One region of the Brevibacillus sp. FSL K6-2834 genome, then DNA from elsewhere that is predicted to be linked to it. Evidence: predicted binding sites of a transcription regulator. Region 1 holds the regulator's gene; the other holds the start of a gene.

The links. Region 1 encodes LexA, which represses DNA repair genes until DNA is damaged. Its sites were predicted from a motif close to CGAACATATGTTCG; they were not measured.
Region 2: uvrB (excinuclease ABC subunit UvrB) is a predicted target of LexA. The motif match lies at 3,556-3,569, and genes of this name have one in related genera.

The regions. Positions count from the first base shown of each region.
Region 1 is NZ_CP151945.1:3,091,100-3,098,142, reverse strand. Features, by position in the region: gene NST96_RS15395 (transposase) at 1-174, shown strand, start outside; gene NST96_RS15390 (hypothetical protein) at 176-739, shown strand; gene NST96_RS15385 (DUF4269 domain-containing protein) at 926-1,513, opposite strand; gene istA (IS21 family transposase) at 1,588-3,093, shown strand; gene istB (IS21-like element helper ATPase IstB) at 3,090-3,818, shown strand; gene NST96_RS15370 (DUF456 family protein) at 4,186-4,671, shown strand; gene lexA (transcriptional repressor LexA) at 4,857-5,480, opposite strand; gene NST96_RS15360 (LysM peptidoglycan-binding domain-containing protein) at 5,637-5,993, shown strand; gene NST96_RS15355 (DUF896 domain-containing protein) at 6,074-6,271, shown strand; gene crcB (fluoride efflux transporter CrcB) at 6,364-6,732, shown strand; gene NST96_RS15345 (UvrD-helicase domain-containing protein) at 6,936-7,043, shown strand, end outside.
Region 2 is NZ_CP151945.1:5,050,288-5,057,330, reverse strand. Features, by position in the region: gene NST96_RS24575 (PDZ domain-containing protein) at 1-479, shown strand, start outside; gene NST96_RS24570 (hypothetical protein) at 664-2,403, shown strand; gene NST96_RS24565 (flagellar hook capping FlgD N-terminal domain-containing protein) at 2,533-3,468, opposite strand; gene uvrB (excinuclease ABC subunit UvrB) at 3,641-5,617, shown strand; gene uvrA (excinuclease ABC subunit UvrA) at 5,632-7,043, shown strand, end outside.

The sequences.
Region 1 (7,043 bases):
AAAGATTACGTGGCGGCCATTCGTTCTGTGCTCCTCGAAGACGGCAATCCCCCACTCGATCTACCGGGCATACGTGTTTATGAAAATGCTAGAGCCATTCAGGCTTCCCTCGAACGATGCCTGAGTAAAAAAGGGGCCCTCTCTGCTCAAAAACCTAATCAGAATTTTCGATAAATTGGATGATTTTGAAGAGCAATATGCTACCGTGATGCGCTGGTCCAAACCGATTCACCACGTTGCCGGGATCTTGAATCCAAGCATAGATAAACGAAGTGAAACGGTTCGATTTCATATGCAGCATCTGTTAGATTGGGTTGAACAGACGTACACCAGCAAAGACGACTTGCCAATGGTTGCAAATCTGAAAAGCTACTCCCGAGGGTTTTGGAAAGGCCTGTTTACGTGTTACGACCATCCGCATGTCCCACGAACGAACAACGACCATGAGCGTTTCTTCCGCCAGACGAAGACCCGGCATCGACGGATGACGGGTCTGAGAAGTTGGAACGAATATATCCTCCGAAGTGGTGAAATGGTCGTATTTGTCGATGACGCACTTCACCAGAGTAATGTGTTAAGTAGACTTCAGTCTGTAAACTACCTTGATTTTAAAAATGAAGGCCTGCGTTGGTCTGCTCGTTTGAGTGAAGCTACCAAACGCAGACGATTCCGAACGAATCCAAGTGTGTACCTGGAACAGGCCGAAAATGCTTACTGTATGTTAATTGGTCAGTCGTAGAAAAAAAAATCATGATTTGCCGTCTTCAACTGAAATCTAACCAATAAAAGGTAAAACGACAAATCTAGCAATCCAAAAAAGATGACTTCCGAAGTATCCAGAAGTCATCTTAATTTTATGCCCGCATAAGGACACACAAGTTGTCTGAGTTTACCATTATTCGTATTTCCGGTTTACGGCCGGCGTTTAGGTCGGTTTATTTGCCATCACTTGCTTAAGCTGTTCATTCGAATATCTTTCCAATTCAAGTAAAGCCTGATAAGGATCATCTCCGACAATCCCGTAATACAGAGCGAAAGCAGGCTCCGTTTTCAGCCCCCGTTCTTTCAAAGCCCGAATCTCTTTTGCTGCTTCTTGCCCAGACAGCTGGAGCAGCCGTGCTTCGATCATCATATGCCGGTAGGCGTTTTGCTCTGTGACAGGAATCGGTTGAGCAAAACACTCCAATTGAAAACCGCGATACCAAAAGGAAGCAGTCGCCGTAGGGATGTTGCGGATTTCTCGGCGGTCTTGTGTGAAACGGTCCAAATGCCCGTATTTTTCTTTCAACACATGGCCAAACCGATCCAGGTCGGCTGTCGTACAGATCAAATCAAGATCGCTGTCCTCAACATCAATATCGAGGGGGATCGTTCCGCACAGAACCGGTTGATACTCTTTGAGCCCATCAAAGATTCCCAAGCTGTCGAGGACTGCCCAGGTGTTTATGGCAGGATAAAAGTGCAGAGAATTGCGGCGGAAAACTGCAGAGTTCCACCGCAATTCTGAGGCCATGAAAAAGGCACTTGCCAACATCCCCCTACAAAATCTACCCTTGGATTTGGCTAGAATCTGAGGGAGTGAGAGGAATGTTGAAAGTGCCACAACAACAGTATATCCGATTTTTGCGGGAAGTCGAAGGGTGTTCGATTCAGGAAATTGCGGAACGTGTCCAGGTGAATTGGCGAACCGCCAAGAAATATGCGGATCGCGACGATTGGAATGAACCGGTATGCAAGCGAAAAGGCCGCCATCCGGTGTTGGGACCGTACTTAGAGATTATTGACACATGGCTGGAGGATGATGAGCGTCTTCCACGCAAGCAACGCCATACAGCCGTCCGCATGTTTCAGCGGTTACGGGATGAGTACGGCTTCCCTGGCGGGCAGCGAACGGTATCCGAATATGTCTCCAAACGGAAGAAAGCCATGGCAGCCGAACGAGCCGAACATTTTGAGCGTTTGGAGCATCCAGGCGGGGAAGCCCAGGCTGACTTTGGGACGGTGTACGTGGTCAAGTCGGGAGAACTGGTGGAGCGGAAAGTATTGACCCTGTCGTTTCCGTACAGCAATGCCGCCTTTGTGTTCCCGGTTCCGAAAGAAAACACGGAATGCTTTCTGGAGGCCTTAGGGCGGCTATTTCAGCAAATGGGAGGGGTTCCTCGCAAGATTTGGTTTGACAACTTGTCCGCTGCTGTTGTGTCCATCCAGCAAGGCGGAAAACGAGAGTGTACGGAAGCGTTTCGGCGTTTCTGCGCCCATTACCGCTTTGAGCCCCTGTTTTGCAATCCATACAGCGGCCATGAGAAAGGCCATGTGGAAAACAAAGTGGGGTATGGACGCCGGAACTGGTGTGTTCCGCCACCGGTTATCGATACGCCGGAACAACTGGAGACGTATTTGGCGGAAGCTGCCCGTGCGGATATGCAGCGCCCTCACTATGTGAAAAAGCAAACCATTGCCGAGTTGTGGAAGCAAGAAAAATGCAAGCTGCTGACGCTGCCGACGACACCGCTGGAGATTTTCCGGCTGGAGACGTGCCACCTGAACAAATACGCTGAGCTGTCGTTTGACGCGGCTCTCTTCCCGTTGCCGCAGTGTCGGGCCATGCAGCCGGTTTTGGTGAAAGTCAAGTGGGATGTGCTGGAGGTGTTAACGGCAGACGGGACATACACCCCGATTGTGACATTGCCTCGTCCCTATACGGAGAAAGTCATTCCAGTAGATTGGAAGGCGGTATTGAAGAGATATGAAAAACGCCCGCGGGCGGTGATGTATTCTTCCTTTACCAATATGATGCCTCAGGCGCTCCAAACGTTTTTGACGGTGGAAGACATGAATGCACGAAAAGCACGAATTCGCCTGCTCCATCGATTGCTCGACACCTATACGTTGAAGGAAATCGGGCAAGTACTGGGAGAATTGTCGCATCAGCAAGAGCATCTGGCTGTTGCCTTGGAGCATGCCCTTTACGCGATAAAACACCCTGTTTTCCGCCCGGAACCGTTTTCAGAGTCGCATACACCCCCTGCCCTTCACGGGCAGATACCCATACTGGATGAGTACGACCGGATCCTGGGGGTGAGGGTGGAATGAGAGAAGAGCTGGCAAAGGTGTGCAAAACTTTGCATTTGGCGCATGTGATGGAAACCTATGAACAGGTGCCGTTTGAAGATCGGGAGAGCTTCTTGCTGGGAGTCTTGCGGATGGAGATTCAACGGCGGGAGGAGACAAAGCTGAAGCGACTGATAAAGAAAGCCGCGTTTCCCCAACTGAAGACACTGGAAGATTACGCTTTTGAGGCAGTCACCTTACCGGAAACATGTACAAAGGAGGGATTGATCGACCTACGTTTTTTGGAGCGCAAGGAAAATGTGCTGATGCTGGGAAAAGTGGGCACGGGGAAGACCCATCTGGCAACAGCGCTTGGCGTAGAGGCGTGCCGAAGGGGATATGCCGTTCGATTCTTCCGTGTTCCCGATCTGGTTGCGCTCTTGCAGGAAAAACACGCGAATGGGGCACTGATGCGGTTTCAAAAAGAACTGGCAGACTGTGAGTTGTTGATTTTGGACGAGGTTGGGTTTGTTCCCTTTCACCAAACGGGGGCTGAGCTGTTGTTTCATGTTATCTCGGCCTGCTATGAGAGAAACAGTGTGATTGTGACGTCGAATTTGGAGTTTGGGCAGTGGAATACGGTGTTTGGAGATACGCGATTGACGGCAGCCCTTGTGGATCGCCTCGTCCACCACGCCCATATTCTGGCGTTTACCGGAGAAAGCTACCGACTGCGCCATGCTCTATCCAGCATGAAGTCTTCCTAAATTCTTTTGTATTGATGTTGGCAGTGTTCTGCATAAATTGGCCGCCAAACTCTGCATTTTTGAGTTGCAAAATACACCAGGCTTCCCGCTGCCGAGGGGTTCCTTTTTTCAGGTAGGAAGGGTCAAACCAATCTCGCTTCGTTTGAGAATGCATAGCCATTTTCTGTCCTTTCAGATTATCTTTCTTTTATTTGCAACTCTGCAGGGGAACAATGAGGGACGAGACCATCTATGTTCCGATTCGACGTTTGGCTTTACGACTCGCAGAAGAACCGAGTATATACAGGTTTCTGTCAAAATGTAGCGAGTCGATGGAAACGAAAACCGCACTTTATCGTATACCCTATACAGAAGGGAGTGTCAATGGATGGAGATCTTGTTGTGGATCGTGATAGCGGCCTTGTTTATCCTCAGTATTGCCGGAATCTTTTTGCCGGTCATTCCTGATACGATTTTATTGTGGGGCGGATTCTTGCTGTATCACTTTTTTATTGCTGATCCGGGTGCCGGACTTCCGGCCTCCTTCTGGTGGGGAATGGCGGTCTTAAGTGTTCTTCTCTACGGTGCGGATTTACTCACCAACATGTACTTTGTCAAGAAGTACGGGGGCTCCAAAGCGTCATCGTGGGCAGCTGCACTGGGGATTTTGCTCGGGGTGATTTTGTTCCCCCCATTTGGCATGCTGATCATGCCGTTCGTGCTGGTCGTTCTGGTGGAAATGCTGATCCAAAAGCAGCCGTTTGAACGGGCTGTTAAAGCGGGAGTGGGTTCGCTCATCGGTTTTTTGGGCAGTGTGGTCGTAAAAGTTGTTCTTCAGGTAGTGATGATCATCTGGTTCTTTGTCGCACTGTAAGTGGGATTCGTAGGAGAAGGACCGATCAAAGAATCGAAGGAAATGAAAAGAAGAGGCGTCCGCGAGGCAATCGCGAACGCCTTTTTTGCTGTCAGGGTGGAAAAGGAAAGCTTGTCGTAGTCGATTGCGTTTTTCAAAGAGTCCGCCATAAGGCATGGCTCATCCAAGCAACGAAATCTCTTATTCTAGTGAATCAAGCGGTACACGCCAATCACTTTCCCCAGAATCGTTACAGAATCCAGAATAATCGGCTCCAATGTCGCGTTTTCAGGCTGCAGCCGGAAATGGTTCTTTTCCTTGAAGAAACGCTTCACGGTTGCCTCGTCCTCTTCAGTCATGGCGACGACGATATCACCGTTATTGGCCACATTCTGCTGGCGAACGATCACGTAGTCTCCATCCAGGATGCCAGCCTCGATCATACTGTCTCCGGACACGCGCAGCATGTACACCTTGTCCGATGTCACGATGCTGTCAGGGAGTGGGAAGTAATCCTCCACCTGCTCGACAGCAGTGATCGGCTGACCCGCAGTCACCTTTCCGATCACCGGTACGCGTACAACAGATACGTCAAAGTCGTCTTGAAAGCGCTCCTCTTCTTTCAGCAGCTCAATCGCGCGGGGCTTGGTAGGATCGCGGCGGATGAGCCCCTTTTTTTCCAACCTGGCCAGATGGCCGTGAACAGTTGAACTGGATGCCAGACCGACAGCCTCCCCGATTTCACGGACAGATGGGGGATAACCCTTGTCCCTTACTTCTTTGCGGATGAAATCGATGATGGCTTGCTGTCTATTGGATAGCTTGGACATAGACCACACCTCTATCTTCTCGAACATGTTTTCTATATTATACCATGGGATCCTGCGTTCGACAAACATAAGTTCGTTTTTTTCTTGACATGAACAAGTGTTCGCATTATGATGAGAACAAGAAGATAGAACGTACGTTTGCAGGGGGATGAAATAATGAGTACAATGACCGTATCTAATCGCTTCGCCAAAGAAGAAAGAAAAACTGCTCGTTTTGGCATTACGCGTGGACAGGCCATTCTGTTTTTTGCCGCTTTCACTCTCTTTTTTTACACTTTGACAGAACTAGTGTTCGCTTCTGGGGATCATACGGTACAACAAGCTCAAATGATCCAACCAGTAAAGGAAATCGTCGTCCAACCGGGAGACAGCTTGTGGGAGCTGGCGGTCACCTACAAGAGTGACCCGAAAATGGATGTTCGCGATATGGTATATGCGATTCAAAAATTGAACAAGCTGGAAAGTGCCATTATTTATCCAGGCCAATCGATTCAAATTCCTGTCGGGAATTGACAAGCTGCAGCTTTCCCTTGCTTCGTTGCCGAGATGTGATATAATAGAGCGGCATTCATTGAAAGCGAGGGGAAACGGCTTTGGTATCAGACGCGGAAATCAAACGGATCAACGAGTTGGCCAAAAAATCTCGTGAAGCCGGGTTGACTGAAGAGGAAAAACAGGAACAGAAAAAACTGCGGCAAAAATACATTGATGCTGTGAAAATGTCGCTTCGCTCCAATCTCGAATCGATCCGCTACGTGGAAGACCTCGAGGATAACAACCCCAAACACTAAAACGCACCATTTGACATAAAAAGAAGACATCCATGCTTTTTGCCTGGATGTCTTTTTGTTCCATACAAAAAAGGAGAGAAGGGGGGATTGCCATGATGGCATGGCTGGCTGTTGCCGTAGGAGGAGCCGTCGGTTCATTGCTACGCTATGGTCTCGGTCTCGCAATGAACCAACCCGGATTGCCGGCTGGGACATGGCTGGCCAATGTCTCCGGTTCTTTTCTCATCGGACTGCTCTATGCGTGGGGAAAGGAAAAAGGATTGATGTCTTTGGAGATGTACCTTCTGTTTACAACCGGGCTGATGGGGGGATTTACTACGTTCTCTACCTTTTCGCTTGAGGTGGTAAGCTTCATCGGAGATGGGCAGATCGGCAGAGGGCTGTTCTATGCAGGCGCCAGTGTTTTGGCCGGCCTTCTTGCTTGCGGTTCAGGGATCTGGATCGGCAGACAAGTGTGGTAAACAGGCAAGATATAGCGGGATAAGACGGGCAGGCGTCAACGAGAACAAAAGAGAGCCAATCCGGAAGCAACATCAAATCAAAGAAGAGGGCATTGGAAGGCTACGAGGAAACAAAGAAGAGCCCGTGCCCGGAAACCATGTGGAAATAAAACCGGACTTCTCCTTGCGATGCTGAACCTGACAATTTGGAAAGGAGGATATAAATGACTGTACAGCACCCGGACTACGAGCATGAACAGAAGAGACTCGATGAAACACGCTCTATTATCCAAAAGGAAGTGGACACTCTTCGGAAAGAGGTTAAAGAGATT
Region 2 (7,043 bases), 2.0 Mb from region 1:
TCGGATTGACTGCGCTGGCAGCATTGTGGATGCCGCTGATCCTTCTGGCTGCAGTGTTTGCACTCATCGGCCACGAAGGTCTATTCTGGCTGAGCCAGTGGCAGGAGCGGCAAAAGGCTCCATATTTTATCCAATCCACGCGGGGAATCAAGGTAATGGCAGTTCTTCCGGGGACTCCCGCAGAGGAGATCGGGATCAGGCCGGGAGAAATTATCGTCAAGGTAAATGGCGTATCCGTGCGAAACAAAGAGGATTTGTACCCTGCCTTGCAAGTTAATCCCGCCTTCTGCAAGATGGAAGTGCTCACCCTGGATGGCGAGGTCAAATTCGTCCAGTGCGCCGTATACTCCGGCAACCACCATCAGTTGGGGATTATCGTGGTGCCGGATGCAAATACGAGAGTGTTTGTCGATATGCAGCAAGCAAGCGTTGTTCAACTAGTGAAGCAGAAGCTGGAAAAGATCAATCTCGGAGCGTAAAGGCAGCTTCCAAGGAAAAGCTTGTTATCCAACAAAAAAAGCGCGGGCAAAGGCTCTGCGCTTTTTCTATTGGGAGAAAGCAAAAGTGAGCAGACTTCCCGGTTTTTTTATACACTCGCTTTGTAACAAGACAGCCCCTTCACGCGTCTTTTTAGAATAGTGGATAAAGGGGGATACAATCTGCATGAACCGATATAGAAAACATGCGCTGCGCTTATGCGCCGGAACTGTCATAACAGCCAGTCTGCTTTCATTCCCGTTCGCCTCTCCAGGCCAAGCGTCAGCAGCAAAAGCGGCGGCAGCGGTCACTCCTGTACCGGTAGCGATATCCAAGGGGATTCAAAATGTAACCCGGCTGATTCCTGAGCTGCGAAACGGCTCAGTCGTTTACGATGGTCCGGTTGACGGTCCCGGCGTCAGCGGCGATCGAGTCTCGTTTATCATGGCAGGAAATAAAGATGGGGAGCCGCAAGATCAGGCGATATTTGACAGTCAATCAGGAAATCTGCTGGTGCTGGAGCTGAAGCCGTCGGGTGCTTCAACCCACCAAACAGGGCTGCTGACCGAGGAGGTCGTCAGGTCGAGGGCTGCCGCCTTTCTGTATGGCCTTCATCCTTTTGGAAAATCATACGAAGCACGAGACGTCACCCGTCAGGACGGAACTCGCCAAGGCGGAACTCGCCAAGACGAAATGGATCAAGACGGTACGTTTACGGTTCGGTTTGTCCGCAAGCATAACCAAGTAGCGCTGAATGATGCGTACGACTGTTTGGTCACGGTCGATGCGACAGGGCGGATCATTGGCTTTCGCACGTTCAACGGTGCCCTTTATGAACCGATCGATCACAAGGAAATGCCGTCGCCGCAGCGCGTGTTGTCAATGACCACGGCTCACCAGCGCTTTGCAGAAAGCAAGCCGCTGGAGCTGATGTACATGCTGCCGGACCAAGCTGCGCCAGTGTCAGAAGCAGAAGCTCGCCAACCTCAGGCTAGGCTGGTTTATGCCATCAAGGGAGGAATCGTGGAAGGCCCGCATACCGGCAGTGCCATCGATGCCTTTACGGGAAAACGAATGCAGGCCCCTCAGAAAAAGCCGCAAATGGTCTCCTTAGCAGGAAAAGGCCGCTACGCCGCTCTGAAGACTGAGACTGTGGTAAAAGCATTCGCCAAGGAAATCGCCCGCGCAGACGTGGATAAATGGCCGTTGTCGGTTATTTCAAAGAACATGGAAAACGGAGAACAGCACCGCTTCTATATCTGGGGGATGTTTAACAAAGATGTCGCTGATCAGGAGAAGCCGTACCACCTGGGGAATTTTCCGGACGATGCAAAGGGAGAGAACAGATATCATCTGCTCGTAGAGGTTGAGGCCAAGACGGGCAAGCTGATCAGCATGAAACAAAACGATGGGACGTCTCCCCGGAAAAAAAACGACAAGAGCAGAGATCTCAAATCAGCTCTCTCCTTGATCGAAAAGCTGCTGCCAGCAGGAACTCGGCAGTTCCGGGTTGTTGATGCGGGGAACGAAGAACGGAGCATTTGGCTGGCAGATCCGGTGATTGGGGGACTGCCTGTGGCAAAAAGCGGGCAAACCGCAGAAGAAGGAGCATACGTCGTTGAGGTCAATCCTTTGGACGGCTCCATTCGCGAGCTGAGAACAGAGCCTTACGATCAGGTGAAATTTCCGGAGCGGACCAAAGCCATTTCCGAACAGGCCGCTCTGAATGCCCTGCTGCAAGCATATCCGCTGGAGCTTGTGTATGTGAAGCAGCAGTCAAAGCGGGAGGACAAACCGGAGTGGAAGCTGGTGTATGATCTGTCGTTCCGACAATCGCGTGCCCACTGCTTCTGTGGACCGGACCTCCGGGTGGATACGACCGTTTATGTTGACGCTTTGACCGGAAAAGTAATCGTGGATGAATAAAAGCAGGGTGCACAAAAGGAAAAGCCGTTCGGAAATGGAATCCGAACGGCTTTTGGCTTGTTGCTTGCAACGGTTCGCTGATGCGTTTGCTAGCATCCACAGTTTGCTAGCATCCACACAATAATCTGTTTACGCATATGCCTGCGCTTCGTACCCGATGATTTGGTTCAGCTTTACCTTCTTGTCGTCGTCGAGAACGAATTCGATCAGGCCATTTTTCATGCTGACCGCTTTGATCACACCTGTGAGCTCGCTGGTCGATGCCGTTCCGTCTGGTTGGGTGGACGAGTCCGTATAGGTGATTGTATAGCCGATCATCTGGGCATATTGGAGGGTATTGTCCATTCGCGCATTGTCCGGCTTGACCGACATGCCCTTGATGTTTTCCAGCTTGATCGAGGTTCCGTTGTCCAGCTGGAATTGCACGGCATTGTCTTTCATCGTGAATCCGACAATGACTCCGTTTTTGACTTCATCGACGGAAGTGACGTCGTCCGTGGTGTCAGGGTTTCCATCCTTGTCCACCTGCTTCGACTCCGTATAGGACACTTCTTTTCCGATCATCTCGGCGTACTTCAGGCTGTTGTCCAGACTGTTTCCGGACAAGCCTTTCGATTCCAGACCCTCGATCCATTCGCGGGGGACTGGCGTTTGTTCGCCCTGGATGCGGAAGTAGATTTTTCCTTGATCGAGGTATACGGCGTCGATGACTCCCGATTTTTTCTCATGGGTCACTTCGCCCGTCATTTCGTCCTTTTTCTGCATGTCGTAGCTGGCTGTTCTGCCGACCAGCGCTTCGTATTCCCGCAGGGTCAGCATGCTGTTGTTGGACTGCTCCATCAGGCTGGCCATCTTGGTCAGCTTCTCAACCATGGTCATCATGCTCGTTTGCTGCAGGAATTGCGAATTGTCCATCGGAGAGAGCGGGTCCTGCTGTTTCAACTGCTCCAGCATCAGCTTCATAAAGGCATTCTGGTCCAGCTCGGTGGAAAACTCCTTTTTGCCTTTATAGCTCAAATGGGGCTGTATGTGAGTGCTGTTATTGACGGTGTTTGTATCTGACATGGCTGTCCTCCCTGTCTCTGACGGGTACTTCAGTACGTTCACATTCTTCTTTACAATGTATCGGTAAAATCTGCTTGAGAGTAAAGACAAACATTTGTTCGAATTTGCGGCTTATTTTTTGAATGATTGTGTTATAATGGAAATGAGATGTGACAAGGAGATGAACGAGGGAATGGACCGTTTTGAATTGGTATCGGAGTTTCAGCCGTCCGGAGACCAGCCGACAGCCATTGCCGGACTGGTGGAGGGTGTGCTCGCCGGAAAGCGGCACCAGACATTGCTGGGCGCGACCGGTACGGGAAAGACCTTTACGATTGCTCAGGTAATTGCCCAGGTAAACAAGCCGACGCTGGTAATGGCCCACAACAAGACGTTGGCTGCCCAGCTTTGTGCCGAGTTCAAGGAGTTTTTCCCGAACAACGCGGTGGAATACTTCGTCAGCTACTACGATTACTATCAACCGGAAGCGTACATTCCCCAATCGGATACGTATATCGAAAAAGATTCCAGCATCAACGACGAGATCGACAAGTTGCGCCACTCCGCGACCAGCGCGTTGTTTGAGCGGCGTGACGTGATTATCGTGGCGTCGGTGTCGTGCATTTACGGCTTGGGTTCGCCCGAGGAATACAGAGAGCTGCTGCTGTCGCTTCGGGTCGGGATGGAAAAAAGCCGCGACGAAATCCTTCATCGCCTGGTGGACATCCAGTACGACCGCAACGATATCAACTTCGTTCGCGGGACGTTCCGCGTACGGGGAGACGTCGTGGAAATCTTCCCGGCTTCGCAAAGCGAGCAGGCGATCCGCGTCGAGTTTTTCGGCGATGAAATCGAACGGATCACAGAGATTGATGTCCTGACCGGGGAAATCCTCGGGCAGCGCGATCATGTAGCGATTTTCCCAGCTTCCCACTACGTAACGCGCGAAGAAAAAATGAAGCGCGCCGTCCAAAGCATCGAGATGGAGCTGGAGGCGAGGCTCGCGGAGTTTCGCGCGGCAGGCAAGCTGCTGGAAGCGCAGCGTCTGGAGCAGCGCACCCGCTACGACATCGAGATGATGATGGAGATGGGCTTCTGCTCCGGGATTGAAAACTACTCCCGCCATCTGACCGGCTTGCCGGAAGGACACGCGCCGTATACACTGATCGATTATTTTCCCGACGACTTTCTCGTCGTTATGGACGAGTCGCATATGACCCTGCCCCAGGTACGTGCCATGTACAACGGTGACCGGGCACGCAAGGATGTTCTCGTAGAGCACGGCTTCCGTCTGCCGTCAGCGAGAGACAACAGACCGCTGAAATTCGAGGAATTCGAAGCGAAGCTGAAGCAGGCGATCTACATTTCCGCGACCCCGGGTCCCTACGAGCTTGAGCACTGTCCGGAAGTCGTCCAACAGGTTATTCGCCCGACGGGTCTGGTGGACCCGACTGTGACCGTCCGCCCGATCAAGGGGCAAATCGACGATCTGATCGGCGAGATTCAGGCCACCATCGCCAAGGACGAACGGGTTTTGGTGACGACCTTGACGAAAAAGATGGCGGAAGATCTGACCGATTACCTGAAGGATGTTGGTATAAAGGTTCGCTATTTGCACTCCGACATCAAGACGATCGAGCGGATGCAAATTTTGCGTTCCTTGCGTCTGGGTGAATTTGACGTGCTGATCGGGATCAACCTGCTGCGGGAGGGGCTCGACCTGCCTGAAGTTTCGCTCGTCGCCATTCTGGACGCGGACAAAGAAGGCTTCCTGCGCAACGAGCGCTCCCTGATCCAGACGATCGGACGGGCCGCTCGGAACGCCGAGGGACGCGTCATCATGTACGCCGACAGAATAACCGATTCGATGAAGGCGGCGATCAGCGAGACGGAACGGCGCCGCAAAATCCAGACAGAATACAACGAAAAGAACGGAATTACGCCGCAAACGGTCAAGAAGGCTGTCCGCGAAGTCATCGAAGCGACCAAGGTAGCGGAAGAGAAGGCAGATTACCTGCCGCATGCCGACTTTAAAAAGATGCCGAAGAAGGATCGCATCCAGGTGATTGAGCGGATGGAAGAAGAAATGAAGGAAGCGGCGCGCAACCTCATGTTTGAGCGAGCAGCCGAATTGCGTGATTTGATTCTTGAGCTGAAGTCAGAGCTCTAAGGAGAGGGAATTGCATGCCATTGGAACATATTGTGGTGAAAGGTGCCCGTGCCCACAACCTGAAAAACGTCGATGTCGTCATTCCTCGCGACAAGTTTGTCGTGCTGACGGGGTTGTCGGGATCAGGGAAGTCATCGCTTGCATTTGATACGATTTACGCCGAAGGACAGCGGCGGTATGTGGAGTCGCTGTCCGCCTATGCCCGTCAATTTCTCGGGCAGATGGACAAGCCGGACGTCGACTCCATCGAAGGCTTGTCCCCTGCCATTTCGATCGACCAGAAGACGACGAGCCGCAACCCGCGATCTACAGTAGGGACTGTTACCGAGATTTACGATTACCTGCGCCTTTTGTACGCGCGCATCGGGAGAGCGATCTGTCCCGAACACGGCATCGAGATTCAGTCCCAGACGGTTGAGCAGATGGTCGACCGCGTGATGGAGTACCCTGAGCGTACCCGGCTGCAAATCTTGGCCCCGATGGTTCAGGGACGCAAAGGAGAGCACGTCAAGCTCCTGGAGGACATCCGCAAGCAGGGCTTTGTCCGCGTGCGGGTAGATGGCGAGATTCGCGATTTATCCGAGGAGATCAAGCTGGAGAAAAACAAAAAGCACAGCATTGAGGTCGTCGTGGACCGGATTGTCGTCAAGCCGGACGTTCAGGCGCGGCTGGCCGATTCGCTGGAGACCGCGCTTCGTCTGGCCGATGGAAAGGTGATCGTCGATGTCATGGAGCAGGAAGAGCTGTTGTTCAGTGAAAAGCACTCCTGCCCGATCTGCGGATTTTCCATCGGCGAGCTGGAGCCGCGCATGTTTTCGTTCAACAGCCCATTCGGCGCCTGCCCGGAGTGCGATGGTCTGGGCGTCAAACTGGAAGTGGACCCGGACATGGTTGTACCCGACGTCACCAAGTCGCTTGCCGACGGTGCCATCGGAGCCTGGGAGCCGAAGTCCTCGACGTACTATCAGCAGCTTCTGGAGTCCGCTTGCCGTCATTTTGACATTCGGATGGACATTCCGTACGAGGAGCTTCCAGAGGAGCACAAGCAAATCCTGATGTACGGCAGCCAGGGAGAAAAAATCCAGTTCCGCTACGAAAACGAGTTTGGCCAGGTCAGAGAGGCGACCGTTCCTTTCGAGGGAGTCGTGATCAATTTGCAGCGCCGCCATCTGGAGACCAGCTCCGACTATATTCGCGAACAAATCGAAGGCTTCATGAGCCAGAAGCATTGTCCTGTCTGCAAAGGACATCGCCTTCGTCAGGAAAGTCTGGCCGTTCGGGTGGGCGGTCGCAGCATTTCCGAACTGACCGATTTGTCCATCACCGACGCGTACGAGTTTATCGACACACTGGATCTGACTGAGAAGGAAATGAAGATCGCCAACCTGATCGTCAAGGAAATCAAGGCGCGCCTCAACTTCCTGAT